Linked DNA regions of Endozoicomonas sp. GU-1. The protein of the gene in region 1 interacts with the protein of each later gene in a pairwise test. Links are inferred from orthologs where the notes say so. Each region holds a gene or a part of one and is shown on either strand. Other genes may lie near its edges.

Region 1 (9,674 bases):
GTTATCAGTTATTACTGACGCAATGGTATTTTGACGCCTTGTTGGGACTTTCCGGTACATCATTTCGATGAGTGTGATGTGTACAATCTCCGCTCAGGACGAACGGAGCTTTCGAGTCATTGATAGAAGGAACCCATCAATCACATTGAAACCATGTACTGGCAACCAGATGGCTGATAAAGCCATTTTTTAGCCACGGTAAGCGACATGGGTCGCGCCTTTGCCAATCAATCGTTATTTTCGATACCAAAATACTTCCTGAAGGGAAACAATATAGACATTTCCCGATCACTTTCGTTTTCCGAACAAGATCAACCACAGGCTCCAGCGTATAATCGCCATCATGGTAAAGAAATCGACGACTAAAAAAGGCAGGCCTGCCAAAAAGACCCGGTCATCTTCCAAGCAAAAGCAGGGCAATCCGGTACCGTGGAAATCTATCCTGCTCAAGCTGGGCTTGACGCTGGTGGTTCTGGTCAGTGCTTACGCTGTCTATCTGGATGCCGTAGTCACTAAACAGTTTGAAGGGAAAAAGTGGGCGATACCGGCCAAGGTATTTGCCCGTCCTGTTGAATTGTATAAAGGCAAGCTGATAACCCCCGGTGACCTCCAGTCCCAGCTCAGGCGTCAGGGTTATCAGGCGGTGCGTTATGTGGCACGACCAGGTACGTTTGCCCGCAATGGCAGTCAGTTCATTATTTATAGCCGGGGGTTTCACTTTCCCGATGGAGCTGAGCCACCGCGCTATGCGCAGGTTGACTTTCAAGGCAATGAGGTGAGTCGCCTCGCCGACCGGGATGGTCAAAACCTGCCACTGTTAAGGCTTGATCCACAGCCCATTGGGGGTATTTATCCGGCCAGTTATGAAGACCGCCTGCTGATTCGGACCGCCCAGGCTCCCCGGTATCTGATTCCTGCCCTGCTGGCCATTGAAGACCGGGACTATTACGACCATGTCGGGATCTCTCCCACCTCCATTGCCCGGGCCATGGTGGCCAACCTGAAAGCCGGAGGGGTTGTTCAGGGAGGGAGTACCATTACCCAGCAGTTGGTGAAAAACTTCTTCCTGACCAATGAGCGCACTCTGGTTCGTAAAGGTAAAGAGGCCATTATGGCACTGCTGCTTGAGCTGCATTATGGCAAAGAGGAGATTCTTGAAACCTATTTAAATGAGGTTTATCTGGGGCAGCACGGGCGTCGGGCCATCCATGGTTTTGGCCTGGCCAGCCAGTTTTACTTTGCCCAGCCTCTCAAGGAGTTGAATCTGGCGCGCACGGCCTTGCTGGTGGCTATGGTCAAAGGGCCCTCCTGGTACGACCCGAGGCGATACCCTGAACGCGCCCTGGCGAGACGAAACCTGGTGCTGGATGTCCTGGCTGAGCGATCCATTGTGCCTGTTGCCGAAGTTGAACGCTCTAAAAAGTTGCCATTGGGCGTTGTCAGTCGGGAACTGATCAGTACCAACGATTTTCCTGCCTATATCGATATGGTGAAAGAGCAGCTGCGCAAGGATTATGATGAAAAGGACCTGACCTCTGAGGGGCTGAGAATTTTCACCAACCTGGACCCGGTGATTCAGCGGGAGGCCCAGAACAGTGTTACCAGAACGTTAACGACTCTGGGTAAGGACAATCAGCTTCAGGGTGCCATGGTGGTTAGCTCTGCCCAGACCGGGGATCTGCTTGCCGTTGTGGGCGATCGAAACCCCGGGTATGCCGGATTTAACCGTGCCCTTGAGGCACGCAGACCGGTTGGTTCCCTGTTGAAGCCGGCAATCTATCTAACCGCGCTTGAACGGCCCGGTCAGTACACATTAACGACGCCTGTCCATGATACGCCGGTGAAAATCAGTGATGGTCGTGGAGGTTACTGGGAACCTCAGAATTACAGCCGTGAATCCCATGGTCAGGTGCCACTCTATCTGGCGCTGGCGAAATCCTATAATCAGGCGGCAGCCAATACCGGGATGGCGGTTGGTTTGTCATCGGTCCTGGATACACTTAAGAGGCTGGGTATCGGGCAGGAGTTACCGCCTTATCCTTCAGTCTTGCTTGGCTCTGCATCCATGGCTCCGATTGAGGTTGCCAAAATGTACCAAACCATTGCCAGTGGTGGCTTTCGTATGCCGTTGCGGGCGATCGATGCAGTGGTAGACAGCCAGGGCAAGCCACTCAGCCGGTACAGTATTTCTGTCGAGCGGGCTTTTCAGCCGGGGCCAATGGAACTGCTGCGTACCGCGTTGGGTATGGTAATGGCAGACGGTACGGGACGCGGCGTATATCAGTATGTTGAGCCGGGTATTGCCCTGGGCGGTAAAACAGGCACCACCAATGATCTCCGGGATAGCTGGTTTGCCGGTTACTCCGGTGATCTGGTGGCAGTGACCTGGATTGGCCACGACGACAACAGCCCGACAAAACTCACTGGCAGTAGTGGTGCTTTGAAGATCTGGGGTAACTTTATGTCGAATGTGCCGGTGCAGTCGGTAAAATCTCTGGGAGCCAGCAATGTGACCAGCGTCTGGGTAAATCCATCAGCAAACGGACGCAGTCATCGCTATTGTCAGGGCGCTATACCATTGCCCTATATCAAGGGTTCGGAGCCAAAGGCCTATGCCGGTTGTAAAGCTGATGTGAAGGATGCTCTGTTTGACAAAATCAAAGAGTGGTTTGAATGAAGTATGACACCCTCTGTGAGTGGTGTGGCAAAGTGGTATCTTTTCCACCCGGACGTTTCGTTGCGCTGCTGTTAGCCGTGGTTCTGACGGGTTGCTCTACACCGGTATTGATACAGGAAGAGCAGCACGGAGTACCATCGTCACCCTATGAACAGCGTCAGGATGCACTGGGCACATTACTGCACCAGGCCTGGAAGGCCCGGGAAGCTGGCAGGTTTGATGAGGCCGAGAGTGCACTTGGGCGGGCGATACGCATTGGTCCAACGACTCCGGACGTTTATTACCAGCTGGCCCTGCTGCGTCAGGATCAGGGGCGTGTTGCCCAGTCCCGGCAACTGGCTGAGAGAGCATTAAGTCTGGGACCGGGCTTTATGTTGGAACGAAAAATCACTCATTTGTTAAGTGCGTTGAATAGCTGATATGTCTGAAGAAGTTATTGTTTTGCTGGACGCTATGGAGTCAGAGCTGCGCAGGCAGGATGTCTGGCTTCCCATGCCTCCGTCGGTTGAAGCCATGAACAGCACCACACCTTTTTGCATGGATACCATGGCATTCAGCCAGTGGTTGCAGTGGATATTTGTTCCCCGCGTCAGGGCTATCATGGACGGGGGCGGCACTCTGCCAAAAGGTTCAAATATCAAGTCCTATGCAGAAGAGGCGTTGCCCCTTGAACGGTTGGAAAGTGAAAAGCTGCTGCTGATTATTGAGCAGTTTGATCGATTAATGAGTTGACCTGCTGTCGCAGGTCAATGGCTGATGGAATCTGCTGGCAAGTGCTGTTTTTCAGGTGCCAGACCTTGGTGGCGGATGACTGGCATGTCGATCCCGAATACCACAACAGCTGCGAAAAAAGTCGGCTATCGCAGCTGCACGGCCTCTGACTGGTTGAAGCTCTTGTGGCAGCATTTCTTCTAACGCTTCCGGCAAAGGTCCTGCCTGAGAGGCTTGCGGGGCTGGTGGTTTGTCCTCTGGCTTGATATTGGGGTCATGAGCTGATATTGCCGCTGGTAATGTTGTTGCAATGTTAGAAAGCGAATCCAATATGGAGGGCAAACTATCAAACTCGGCCAGTTGAGGTCTGGCTTCCCCTTCCGGTTGTGGATGAATCGTACGGTCAGCTGCTTTTTTGTCATCTGGCACCTGCTCTGAATTAAATGAATCAGTAGGTGGTAGTAATGTTTCCCGTGATCTTGAAACGTCTGGCTCTGAGCTTGCGGCAGAAGGAATACCAGCTGATTGACTTTGTTGTGTATATAAGATGGGGACTGAACCAGTAACAGAAGAATCCATAGCTACCTCTAAAAGGTCATTAAAGCACCATATAGACCAATATTTTCACTGGTAGTTTCTCCGTGTTGATGTAAATTCAGGAAGATAAGGTAATTCACCTAAATTTCAGGTTACACATACCTTATCTTATATATATGCCTGAATTTTTTTATCTTTTTTACAAAACCGCCTCTACAGGATAATCTCACTTAAACGCGTTTATTAATTCAATATTCTCCCGGGTACCGGATGGTGAGAACCGGTTATTTTCTTTCATAAGTTGACCGGTACCATCAATATCCAACTGTGAAAGCAGTGTTAACACCTCTTGTCGGGATAGGTATTTTACCTGCTGTGACAGTAAACGAATCTTTTCCGGTAGTGTTCTGGCGGTTGCCATAAGCATTTCAAGTCGGCCGAATCTGATTTTCATGGTAAAGCTTTCGGCAGGCTGTGAGGTGATGGGTGCAAGCATTGCAGCCAATATACGGCTATCAATTTCATTTTCATGGTTTAACAGGTTGCAGAGCCATAACTTATCATCAATATTGATTTCGCTGCCGGATAATAATTTGACAATGGTATTAACCGTTAATTGAGCGGTACTCACGGCATTGGCTTTATATTCGTTCCAGAAACGTAGCAGGTAGTAGTAGGTGGTGTCTGTCTTAAACTGGTTGTCACTTTTTGCCAGCCACTCAAGGCTTTTCAATGAGAACCGACACTTGGGATGCTGAATAATGATCTCAATCCGGCTTGGGGATAAATGTGTGAGGTTCAGTTGCTCAAGGTAAAAGTCAGTAAATGCCGAGAGTAGCTGGTTCAACGTTGCATCATGGATTTCGTTGCTGTCTGGTAAACTGTATTTGTTCGTCTCAAGCTCCCGGTGTTGCCAGACTTCCGGAGCTTCGCTTACTTGCCACTGTGTGGCCACTTGAAAGTCATTGGGCAGGTAGCCGTTGAGATACTCTCCGCTGTTCTGGTTAGTGCTTTTCTGGCTGAAATTACTCGCCTGATGCTCAAGGGATTGTGGGAGGGGCGTGGCCGGTTGCCATGAAGCTATGGGATATCCATTGAAAGGAGTATCTGGATAGAAATAAAACAGATAGTCCCGGTAATCTTCAGCAAAATACCCATTCATAAGTAAGTAAAGTAAAGGGCCAAAGCGTTCTTCAGTCAGCGCTCTTAACACTGAATCCGCCATAAAGCCTTGCCGTAGCGTTTCGGCCACCGTTTTACCAGGTAGTTTATTGTCATGGAACACCGTCCAAAAGAGCCCCATACCATCGGTTAATTCTGCATGCTCTTTGGGATAAAGATTCTTAATAACGACCATGGCAAACAGCTTGTTGTTATTCGGCGCTTTAAAATCCGTGGATAACTGATCGAGGTAAATATGAAACTCATTAACGATATTGGTCATCAGTTTCATGTCGCCAATGGCGCTTGCCACATTGTAAATTAATGCTTTATCCATCCCACGGCTATTGATGGTTTTCAGCTGTTTATACAGTTCCGGGCCGGTATGTTCAGCATTGGGAGCGGGAATAATGGGAACAACCAGGTCAAAAAAACGGGTACGTTCACTAGCCGTCAGTATTTCGTCCGCCAGGAGATAGATAAAATAGACGGGTTGTTTAATATGGCCTGAGCCATTCAGGTAGCCATTGACACAATACAGTGTTTCCAATGCTGTCTGCTGGGAAGGGCTTGTCAGGTTCTCGACAATGACCACATCATACCTGCCGTGGTTAAAGGCATGATTGATTTGATGGAGGTAATGACTGACATCTGATCTGTCTGTACTGTTTTCCAGCCGGATTCGCCTCTTTCTCTGGCCTGTTTTCAGTAACCCCGTAAATAGATACAGTACGACCAGTGTTGCCACCAGGAACAAGGAGAGTTCAGCCAATAAGGGGGCATACTTTTTGGCAAAGGCCAGCATCGGGTCAGGTAAATACAGATGGAGTGCTTTGACCGTTGTACTTTGATCAATGCCCAGACTACCGCTGAGATAGCCCAGTGTTGCAATGGAATAGCTGGTCGATAAGGCCAGAAGCGCGCCAATGACTTTTTTCCAGCCCTTGGGTTTATGCTGCAGCGCCTTAATGTCATCGGGTAATTTGCCTGTGATGCTGCACAGAAGTTGCTCTAATAATTCTTTCTCATTTTCATTGCTATCCGGAGTAATGGGGGGATTGATTTCGGCTAGCGGTGGCAAAAAAATCCGGGTGTACTTGAATTGTGGGTTACGCTTGGTGAATGCATGAATAAACGCGCTTTTGCCGACACCAATGGCTCCGGAAATGGCAATATTTCGGGTTTCAGGCTGCTCTTCTGCATCAAGGGCAGCCAGTAGCTCCCTTTCGTACTTTTCAAATTGCTCATGTGGCATCGTCGTTGAGTTCAGAGGCCTGATAAGTGACTGGCCATCACGACGTTTCAGATATCGGGAAAATGTCCCTCCTGATGCCTTGCGAACGGTGGTCGATCTGCCATGCTCAGGATAATGCTGCGAGTACTTTTCCCGGGCTGCTTGCCAACCTGCCCTTGCTGCTTTCCAGCCAGCCATGATTGCTTTGAGGTACCCGGTTTTACGGCGAATCAATCGAATATATGCCATCATTTCCCTGTAGCCTTTCTTCCATGGCCAATGTTCGTGAGCCGAAAGCTTACCCGGATATTTCATAAACGTGCTCCCGCTCTCGCTTGTCCTTTGCCGCTCTGAGGGAGTTTTGTTCGGTCGACCGTACTCCCCGGTACGGCGCTCCCTCACAAAATCCCTTAGAGCGACAAAGTCCAGCGCGAGATTCGGAGCAGTTTATGAAATATCCGGATTAGACCGCTCTTTCGGACCTTTATCAGTCAACACCAACACATTAATTATTCAAAATCGGCAGGGCCTGGCAGGGTGTGAGCAGATGTTGGCCTGTTTCGACCAATCCATGATCTCCATGGAAAAACTCTGGTGGATGCCAGGTATGTTTTAATATCCAACGAAGGCAGGTCGAAATATGGGCCAGCTGACGCAAGTGTCAATGTACAGAAATATGTATCCGACAGGATTGCTAAATATCACTGTGATACCCTCAGCAGGCTATCTGAAATCGTAGAATGCAGCAGCAGTGACAACGATGAAAAATTATCAATATTAAGCGATTTTCTAAAGCCTTACCGGTTAAACCCTGGTGACTCAGAAACAAGGTAAAACCTGCACGACTACGGATGCAGGAGCTCCTCCCGACGACGGGAATCGTCGATAACCTCGTACTCTCCATTGTTGCATTAGTCATTTATCGTCTTTCTGTGACAAAAAAAACTCGTATTCTCCGAGGTGAAATCCGTATTTATGTTGACGGATGGCTGCTGAAAGTCAAAAATGGCACCTCCTGAAGCCGCCCAAGAAGCTGCGTTGGGAATTATGCGACAATTTGATGCCGTTTATCTGCGGCTCAGATAAGAGTGTTCCTTAGTGTACCGACTTCTCGATCTTGTGCTGAGATCATTTGTTGGTGCACTGCTCCTACCCGCACAGGAATGTAGCATTTCTGCAAGCCAGAATTGTGAGTCTCATGCAGCCCGGAGCTGCACTTGTTGGTGAAGGCTGATCGTTAAGAGATGCCTTTTCGTGTTCGCCAATTTCTAACACGCTCTGTTTCAGGGACTGTTGGCATTGAGTCGGGATATTCAGCGACAGAAGATGTTAATAGCGCCAGCAATTCGGGGCGATATAAAAATTCATTCCAAATAAAGCCGAGGGTTAGCAAGTGGAGCTATTATCCGGCGCGGACATGGTGGTCCGATCACTGGCAGATGAGGGAGTCGAGTATATATACGGGTACCCGGGGGGGGGCTCTGCTGCACGTCTATGACGCTATTTTCCGGCAGAAGGCGATTACCCATATCCTGGTACGTCATGAACAGGCTGCCACCCATATGGCAGACGGTTACGCAAGAGCAACCGGCAAGCCGGGCGTGGCCCTGGTAACCTCTGGTCCGGGGGCAACGAATACCATTACCGGTATTGCCACTGCCTACATGGACTCGATCCCCATGGTGGTGCTTTCCGGTCAGGTGCCGTCTGCCTTTATAGGCAGTGATATGTTTCAGGAAGTGGATATGGTGGGTATTTCCAGACCCATCGTAAAACACAGCTTCCTGGTCAAGCGGGCTGAAGATATTCCAGAGGTCATCAAGAAAGCCTTCCATCTGGCACAGACCGGTCGCCCGGGGCCTGTTGTGGTTGATATCCCCAAGGATATTACCGACCCGGGCAAAAAGTACCAATACAGTTACCCGCAAAAGGTACGGCTGCGTTCCTATAACCCACCGGTTAAAGGTCACAATGGCCAGATTCGCAAAGCGGTTGAACTGCTGGCAGAGGCTAAAAAACCCATTATCTATGCCGGTGGCGGTGTTATTTTGGGCAAGGCGTCTGAACAACTCACAGCGCTGGCGAAAACATTGAATGTACCGGTGACTAATACTCTGATGGGCTTGGGTGCCTACCCTGGTTCGGACCATCAGTTTGTCGGTATGCTCGGTATGCATGGCAGTTACTGCGCGAACCAGGCGATGCACAATGCGGACCTGATTCTGGCAGTGGGCGTCCGTTTTGATGACCGGGTGACTAATAACACAGCAAAGTTCTGCCCGGATGCCAAGATCATTCATATTGATATTGATCCGGCCAGTATCTCTAAAAATATACCGGCGGATGTGCCGATTGTCGGGCCAGTGGATGCGGTACTGGACACCATGATCCGTCAGATAAAAGAGACCGATATCCGTATTGGTCAGGAAGCGCTCGATAGCTGGTGGCGTCAGATCAATGAATGGCGTGAAGGTCGTGGTGGCCTGTTCCCTTACAACAAGGGTGACGGCACTGTTCTCAAGCCTCAGCAGGTTATAGAAACACTGTATGACGTAACCCGGGGTGAAGATACCTACATCACGTCCGATGTTGGTCAGCACCAGATGTTTGCTGCCCAGTATTATCCATTTGATAAGCCCAACCGCTGGATTAACTCCGGAGGCTTGGGAACCATGGGCTTTGGTCTGCCTGCTGCGATGGGAATAAAACTGTCATTCCCGGGCAGCCATGTGGCCTGTGTCACCGGTGAGGGCAGTATTCAGATGAATATTCAGGAGCTCTCTACCTGTCTGCAATATGATTTGAACGTGAAAATCATCAACCTGAATAATCAGGCACTGGGCATGGTACGACAGTGGCAGGATATGCAGTATGACAGTCGTTATTCCCATTCTTACATGGATTCACTGCCAGACTTTGTCAAACTGGCGGAGTCCTACGGGCATGTGGGCATGAGAATTACCGATCCGGCCAGGCTGACGTCGGCCATGGAGGAAGCGTTCTCGCTGAAAGACCGACTGGTCTTTATGGATATCCAGGTGGATACCAGTGAGCATGTTTACCCTATGCAGATCAAGGACGGCAATATGGCCGATATGTGGCTCAGCAAAACGGAGAGGACCTGATGAAACGGATTATCTCTGTTCTGGTTGAGAACGAACCCGGTGCACTGTCGCGTATTGTCGGGCTTTTCTCCCAGCGTAATTACAACATTGAGACATTGAATGTTGCACCAACGGAGGACAAAACACTGTCCCGCCTGACGCTGACCACGGAGGGCAATCCCCAGGTCGTTGAGCAGATTACTAAACAGCTGAACAAGCTGGTGGATGTGGTAAAACTGGTGGACCTGAC
Region 2 (4,880 bases), 2.1 Mb from region 1 along the record:
GTCACCTGGTAACGACCCCAGAAGGAAAGCTGCAGCGATTGTTGCTCTGGCTGCTGCCCCTCTCTGCGAATATGCAACGTGAATCGGGTGCCTTCCTGATTGGGCGTGATATCACTGGCAAAACAGTTCGCCTCAGGACTCTGAGCGCTGAAACTGATCATGTGTCGACCCGGCTTTTGCAGAACTCGGTCACACCACTGACCATAGAACCGGTCATCCATATTCAGAACTGCTGTACCATCATCCGGCAGAGCATCCAGAATAAAACCTTTTTCCCAGGCAACCCCTTCAACACTCTTCAAATCCGCCAGATGGGTTTCAGCGGCATTGACGATCACGGATACGTCAGGGCTGCCCATATTGGCAATGTATTCAATTTCACCGGGAGCACTGGTGCCCATCTCAACCACGGCAAACTGATGGGATTCGTTGATTCTTAACAACGTTAAGGGTGTGCCCAGCGCATTATTGAGGTTGCCCTGCGTTGCCAGCGTTGGGCCAGCTTCGGAGAAAATGGCCAGCAACATCTCTTTAACCGATGTTTTGCCGCAGGAACCGGTAACACCCACCAGACACCCGGCAAAGCGATTGCGATTGGCAGCACCCAACAGCCCAAGTGCCTGTTCGGAATTTGCCACCACAATCTGCGGCAAAGCAGCACCAGTGACATAGTGTTCGGTCAGGGCAGCAACAGCGCCTGCCGCCTGTGCCTGCCCCAGATAATCGTGACCATCAAAGCGAGGACCTTTAATAGCAATAAAAAGATCACCCGGTTGCAATGTTCGGGTATCAATACTGACACCGGTGACTGACAGCTCATCATTTGGCAGATCATGCAACTGACCGTTAACAATCCCGGCAACTTCGGCAAGGCGCATCGATTCAATCATGCCTGCACATCCTCTTGAACATTTTGCGACCGGGCGCTTGCACATTGCGATTGCAATGCCCGCTGCACCTGCTCTGCATCATCGAAGTGATGTCGAACACCATCAATTTCCTGATAGTTTTCATGCCCCTTGCCCGCGATCACGATAATGTCACCGGCACTGGCGGAAGTAATTGTGGAACGGATGGCTTCAGAGCGATCAGCAATCACCTGAATGCACTGACGGTCATGCTCTGTAATACCGTCCAGCGCATCAGTGATGATCTGGCGGGGATCTTCAGTTCTGGGATTATCACTGGTCAGCACTGCTTTATCCGCACCGTTCAAAGCGGCGAACGTCATCAAAGGTCGTTTACCTCTGTCCCGGTCACCACCACACCCATATATACAGACAATTTTCCCGGCGTCTTGTTCGCAATCTTTTGCACAAGGCGTCATTCTCTTTATTTGCGCACGGTGCTCACGCAACGAAGAAAGCACACTGTCAATGGCATCCGGCGTATGGGCATAATCAACCAGCACCAGCGGCTGGCTGCCACCACCAAACTGCTGCATCCTGCCGGGAGGGGCAGAAATCGCTGGAATGGCTGCCAGAAGGCGATCAAGTGCATATCCCTGAACACCCAACGCAGCGATAACCGCCAACAGATTTTCCAGGTTAAAACGCCCCAGCAATGAAGTCGCCAATGTACCCACCCCCCAGGGCGTATGAAGGGTTGCCCTGAAACCTTGCGGTAACGTCTCAATGTTACTGAGATACACATCTGCCGAAGCATCTTCCAGGGACCAGGTGGTGATATTGGCATTCTGTGGGCAGGAGGAAAGCATCAGCGGTGAAAACTCATCGTCCTTGCCAATAACCGCATACCGGTATGTACACTCGGAAAATAGTCGGGCCTTGGCCGCTGCGTAGTTCTCCAGAGAACCATGATAATCCAGATGATCACGGCTGATATGGGTAAACAGCGCCACCTCAAAAGAGACCCCGGACACCCGCCCCTGATCAAGCCCGTGGGATGAAACCTCCATAGCCAGCGCCTCTACGCCATCCGCTACCAGTTGCCCCAAGTACTGCTGCAGGGAAATCACATCACTGGTGGTATTTAAGGAAGCCTCCATCTGCCCCGGCAAGCCGCGCCCCACTGTGCCCATTAATGCACAGGGCTTGCCCAGCTGCCCGAGGATTTCAGAGAGAAACCAGCAACAGGAGGTTTTGCCATTGGTGCCGGTAACGCCAAAAACGCTCAACTGCTCAGAAGGGTGCCGATAAAAACGATCCGCCAGGGACCCAACCCTGCCACTGAGGTCCGGAACAAAAAAACGGACTCATTGCCTGCCGCTGCAGACAGATCAAACCCTTCGCTATCATCCACCAGCACCGCTGCGGCACCTTTCTCCAGGGCATCAGCAATGTAGTTGCGGCCATCGGACTGAATACCGGGAATCGCAATAAACAACTCACCCCCGGTAATCTTGCGACTATCGAGGGTCATTTGATTCAGCTTCTTGTCTACCGCTACCAGCGGTAGCTGCAGTTCGGCAAGCACGCCATTGAGAGTATTCTCTTGCTCAGCTGTCATTGCTTTTCGCTTTAACCTTCTTCCAATGGTGTAGAAATTTGCTCATCCCGATCATGGGGATTAAATGCCATACGCCGATCTGCCCCCGGATTACCCAACTCACCGGGCTCAACCCCCAGCATTCGCAGCGCCCCGGCTGCCACCTTGGAGAATACCGGCGCGGCAATCAGGCCACCGTAATAGTTCTTGCCAGAGGGATCATCAATAATGACCACCATGGCAAACCGTGGATTATCAATAGGTGCCAAACCGGCAAACATACCTATGTAGCGATCCTTGATATAACCGTTTGGCCCCACCTTTCTGGCCGTTCCGGTTTTCCCGCCAACCTCAAAGGCATCGATCATCGCCCGGCCACCGGTTCCGCCATGAACCACCTCACGGAGCATTTTCCTCAGATCATCCGCCACCTGCTGATCCATTACCCGAACACCGTCGGGCACCACATCTCTCTTGATCAGCGAGACAGGGCGCATCATGCCACCGGCACCAAGTACGGTATAGGCCTGAGCCAGTTGCAACGGTGTCACGGTCAAACCGTAGCCAAAGGATAAGGTAGCAATCTCGATATCACTCCAGCGATCCCTATAGGGCAAATAGCCCGGATTTTCACCGGGAAAACCGGTGCCGGTGCTTTGACCAAGGCCAACCCTCTGGAGCAAATCCAGCATCTTATCCGGACCAATGGCCAGCACCATTTTTGACACCCCGACGTTACTGGACTGTCTCAGCACAGTGGTCACATCAATAGCACCGTGATTCCGGTTATCCTTTACCTGATCCCTGCCCAGTCGCAGGTAACCGGGTGCAGTATTAATCACTGAGTCTTTGTGAAACTGACCAGACTCCAGGGCAGCCGCTACCGCAAAAGGTTTCATTGTTGACCCCGGCTCGACCATATCGGTCACCACCCGGTTGCGCATCTTATGGGCCTGCATATCCGCCCGGTTATTCGGGTTGTAGGCAGGCTGATTGACCATTGCCAGCACTTCCCCGGTCTTGACATCCAGCATGATCAAAGAACCGGCCTTGGCCTTGTGCTGCTCAACCGCCTTTTTCAACTCCCGGTAGGCCATATACTGAAGCCTCAGATCAATACTGAGCATCAGTTCCTTGCCGGGGCTGGCACTTTTCATCAGCTCAGCCTGTCGGGCAAGCTGGCCTTTACGGTCTTTCAGCACCCTTCGCTGACCTGGCTCACCGGACAGCCAATCATTGTAGGCTAACTCCAGACCTTCCTGACCAGACTCATCGATATTGGTAAAACCCACCAGATGGGCGGTCACCTCGGCAGCCGGGTAGTAGCGCCGGTGTTCATCGATCGCCCGGACACCCGGCACTCTCAAGGCCATGACCGCTGCCCCCTGCTCCGGAGTCAACTGCCGTTTGAGGTAGATAAAATCCCGGGTTTTGGCCGCCTGCACACGATCCGACAGCCACTTATGGGAAACGCCCAACGCCTTTGCCAGGTCTTGCCAGCGGTCACTGGCCTGATACAGCACTTCAGGGTCAGCCCAGATCGTGACAACCGGCGTGCTGACCGCCAGCGGGTCACCATTGCGGTCAAAAATTACGCCTCTGTGCGCAGCCACTGACTCATAGCGAACAGAACGTTTATCACCTTCATTTTGCAGGAAGTGCCGATCCAGCAATTGCAAATCAACAATTCGGTAACCAATGGCCAGCCCTGCCACCAACAGGACCGATTGCAGCATTTTCAGCCGCCACTTACGGGTCAGGCTATTCACCACACGACCAATCCAGACAGTTCCCTTGCCAGCTTTGCTCTCGGCCGCTGACCGGTTTCGCGGTGATACTTTCTGCCCCTGAGCTCGCCCCTGAGTCATGGCAGAACCATCTCTATCTGGCTGGTCTTTGGCACATCCATGTCCAGTTTCTCCCTGGCAACCTGTTCAATTTTTCCCGGCGATGTCAGTGTGCTGTGTTCCAGCAACAACTTACCCCACTCAACCTGTGCACTGTTCCGATTCTCAAGCTCCTGCTGAATCCGGTTATTCAGAAGACGGTTCTCGTAGGAAACATAACCCACAGACAATCCCGACAATATCACCAGTAACAACAGCAAAAGCGCAGCACCATAAGATCGAAGAAGATGCAGACACGCCAGAAGACCACTATCCATCATCAGGCCCATCATCAAACCAGCTTTTCTGCCACACGCATAACCGCACTTCGTGCCCTGGGATTTTCCTGCACTTCCTGCCGGGAAGGTTTGATCGCCTTGCCCAGACTTTTCATCCGCCGATTCAACTGATCTTCTGTCACCGGCAGCCAGCTTGGCAGCTCATCACCCTTTTGATGCTTGCGGATAAAGCGTTTGACAATCCTGTCTTCCAATGAGTGAAAGCTGATAACCACCAGTCGGCCACCGGGCTTCAATTTTTCCAGGG

Evidence for each region.
Region 2: the proteins of mrcB (region 1) and O3276_RS07335 interact in binary tests that used the Escherichia coli proteins (3 or more experiments, as listed by UniProt). The link is inferred for Endozoicomonas sp. GU-1 from one-to-one orthologs.

Annotation. Positions count from the first base shown.
Region 1 is NZ_CP114771.1:3,916,813-3,926,486, forward strand. Bases 34-3,010 are described here. They hold mrcB (penicillin-binding protein 1B), read left to right. Parts: upstream 34-343; coding sequence 344-2,677; downstream 2,678-3,010. Other genes in these bases: O3276_RS16300 (tetratricopeptide repeat protein), read left to right, coding at 2,674-3,010. Also shown: more of O3276_RS16300, read left to right, coding at 3,011-3,096; O3276_RS16305 (YqcC family protein), read left to right, coding at 3,098-3,409; O3276_RS16310 (hypothetical protein), read right to left, coding at 3,461-3,967; O3276_RS16315 (YobI family P-loop NTPase), read right to left, coding at 4,152-6,635; ilvN (acetolactate synthase small subunit), read left to right, coding at 9,445-9,674. UniProt on the Escherichia coli protein: Cell wall formation. Synthesis of cross-linked peptidoglycan from the lipid intermediates.
Region 2 is NZ_CP114771.1:1,823,126-1,828,005, forward strand. Bases 1,899-4,880 are described here. They hold O3276_RS07335 (peptidoglycan D,D-transpeptidase FtsI family protein), read right to left. Parts: upstream 4,317-4,880; coding sequence 2,481-4,316; downstream 1,899-2,480. Other genes in these bases: O3276_RS07325 (UDP-N-acetylmuramoyl-L-alanyl-D-glutamate--2,6-diaminopimelate ligase), read right to left, coding at 1,899-2,173; O3276_RS07330 (Mur ligase domain-containing protein), read right to left, coding at 2,134-2,469; ftsL (cell division protein FtsL), read right to left, coding at 4,313-4,615; rsmH (16S rRNA (cytosine(1402)-N(4))-methyltransferase RsmH), read right to left, coding at 4,627-4,880. In the rest of the region: O3276_RS07320 (UDP-N-acetylmuramoyl-tripeptide--D-alanyl-D-alanine ligase), read right to left, coding at 1-890; more of O3276_RS07325, read right to left, coding at 887-1,898. UniProt on the Escherichia coli protein: Essential cell division protein that catalyzes cross-linking of the peptidoglycan cell wall at the division septum. Required for localization of FtsN.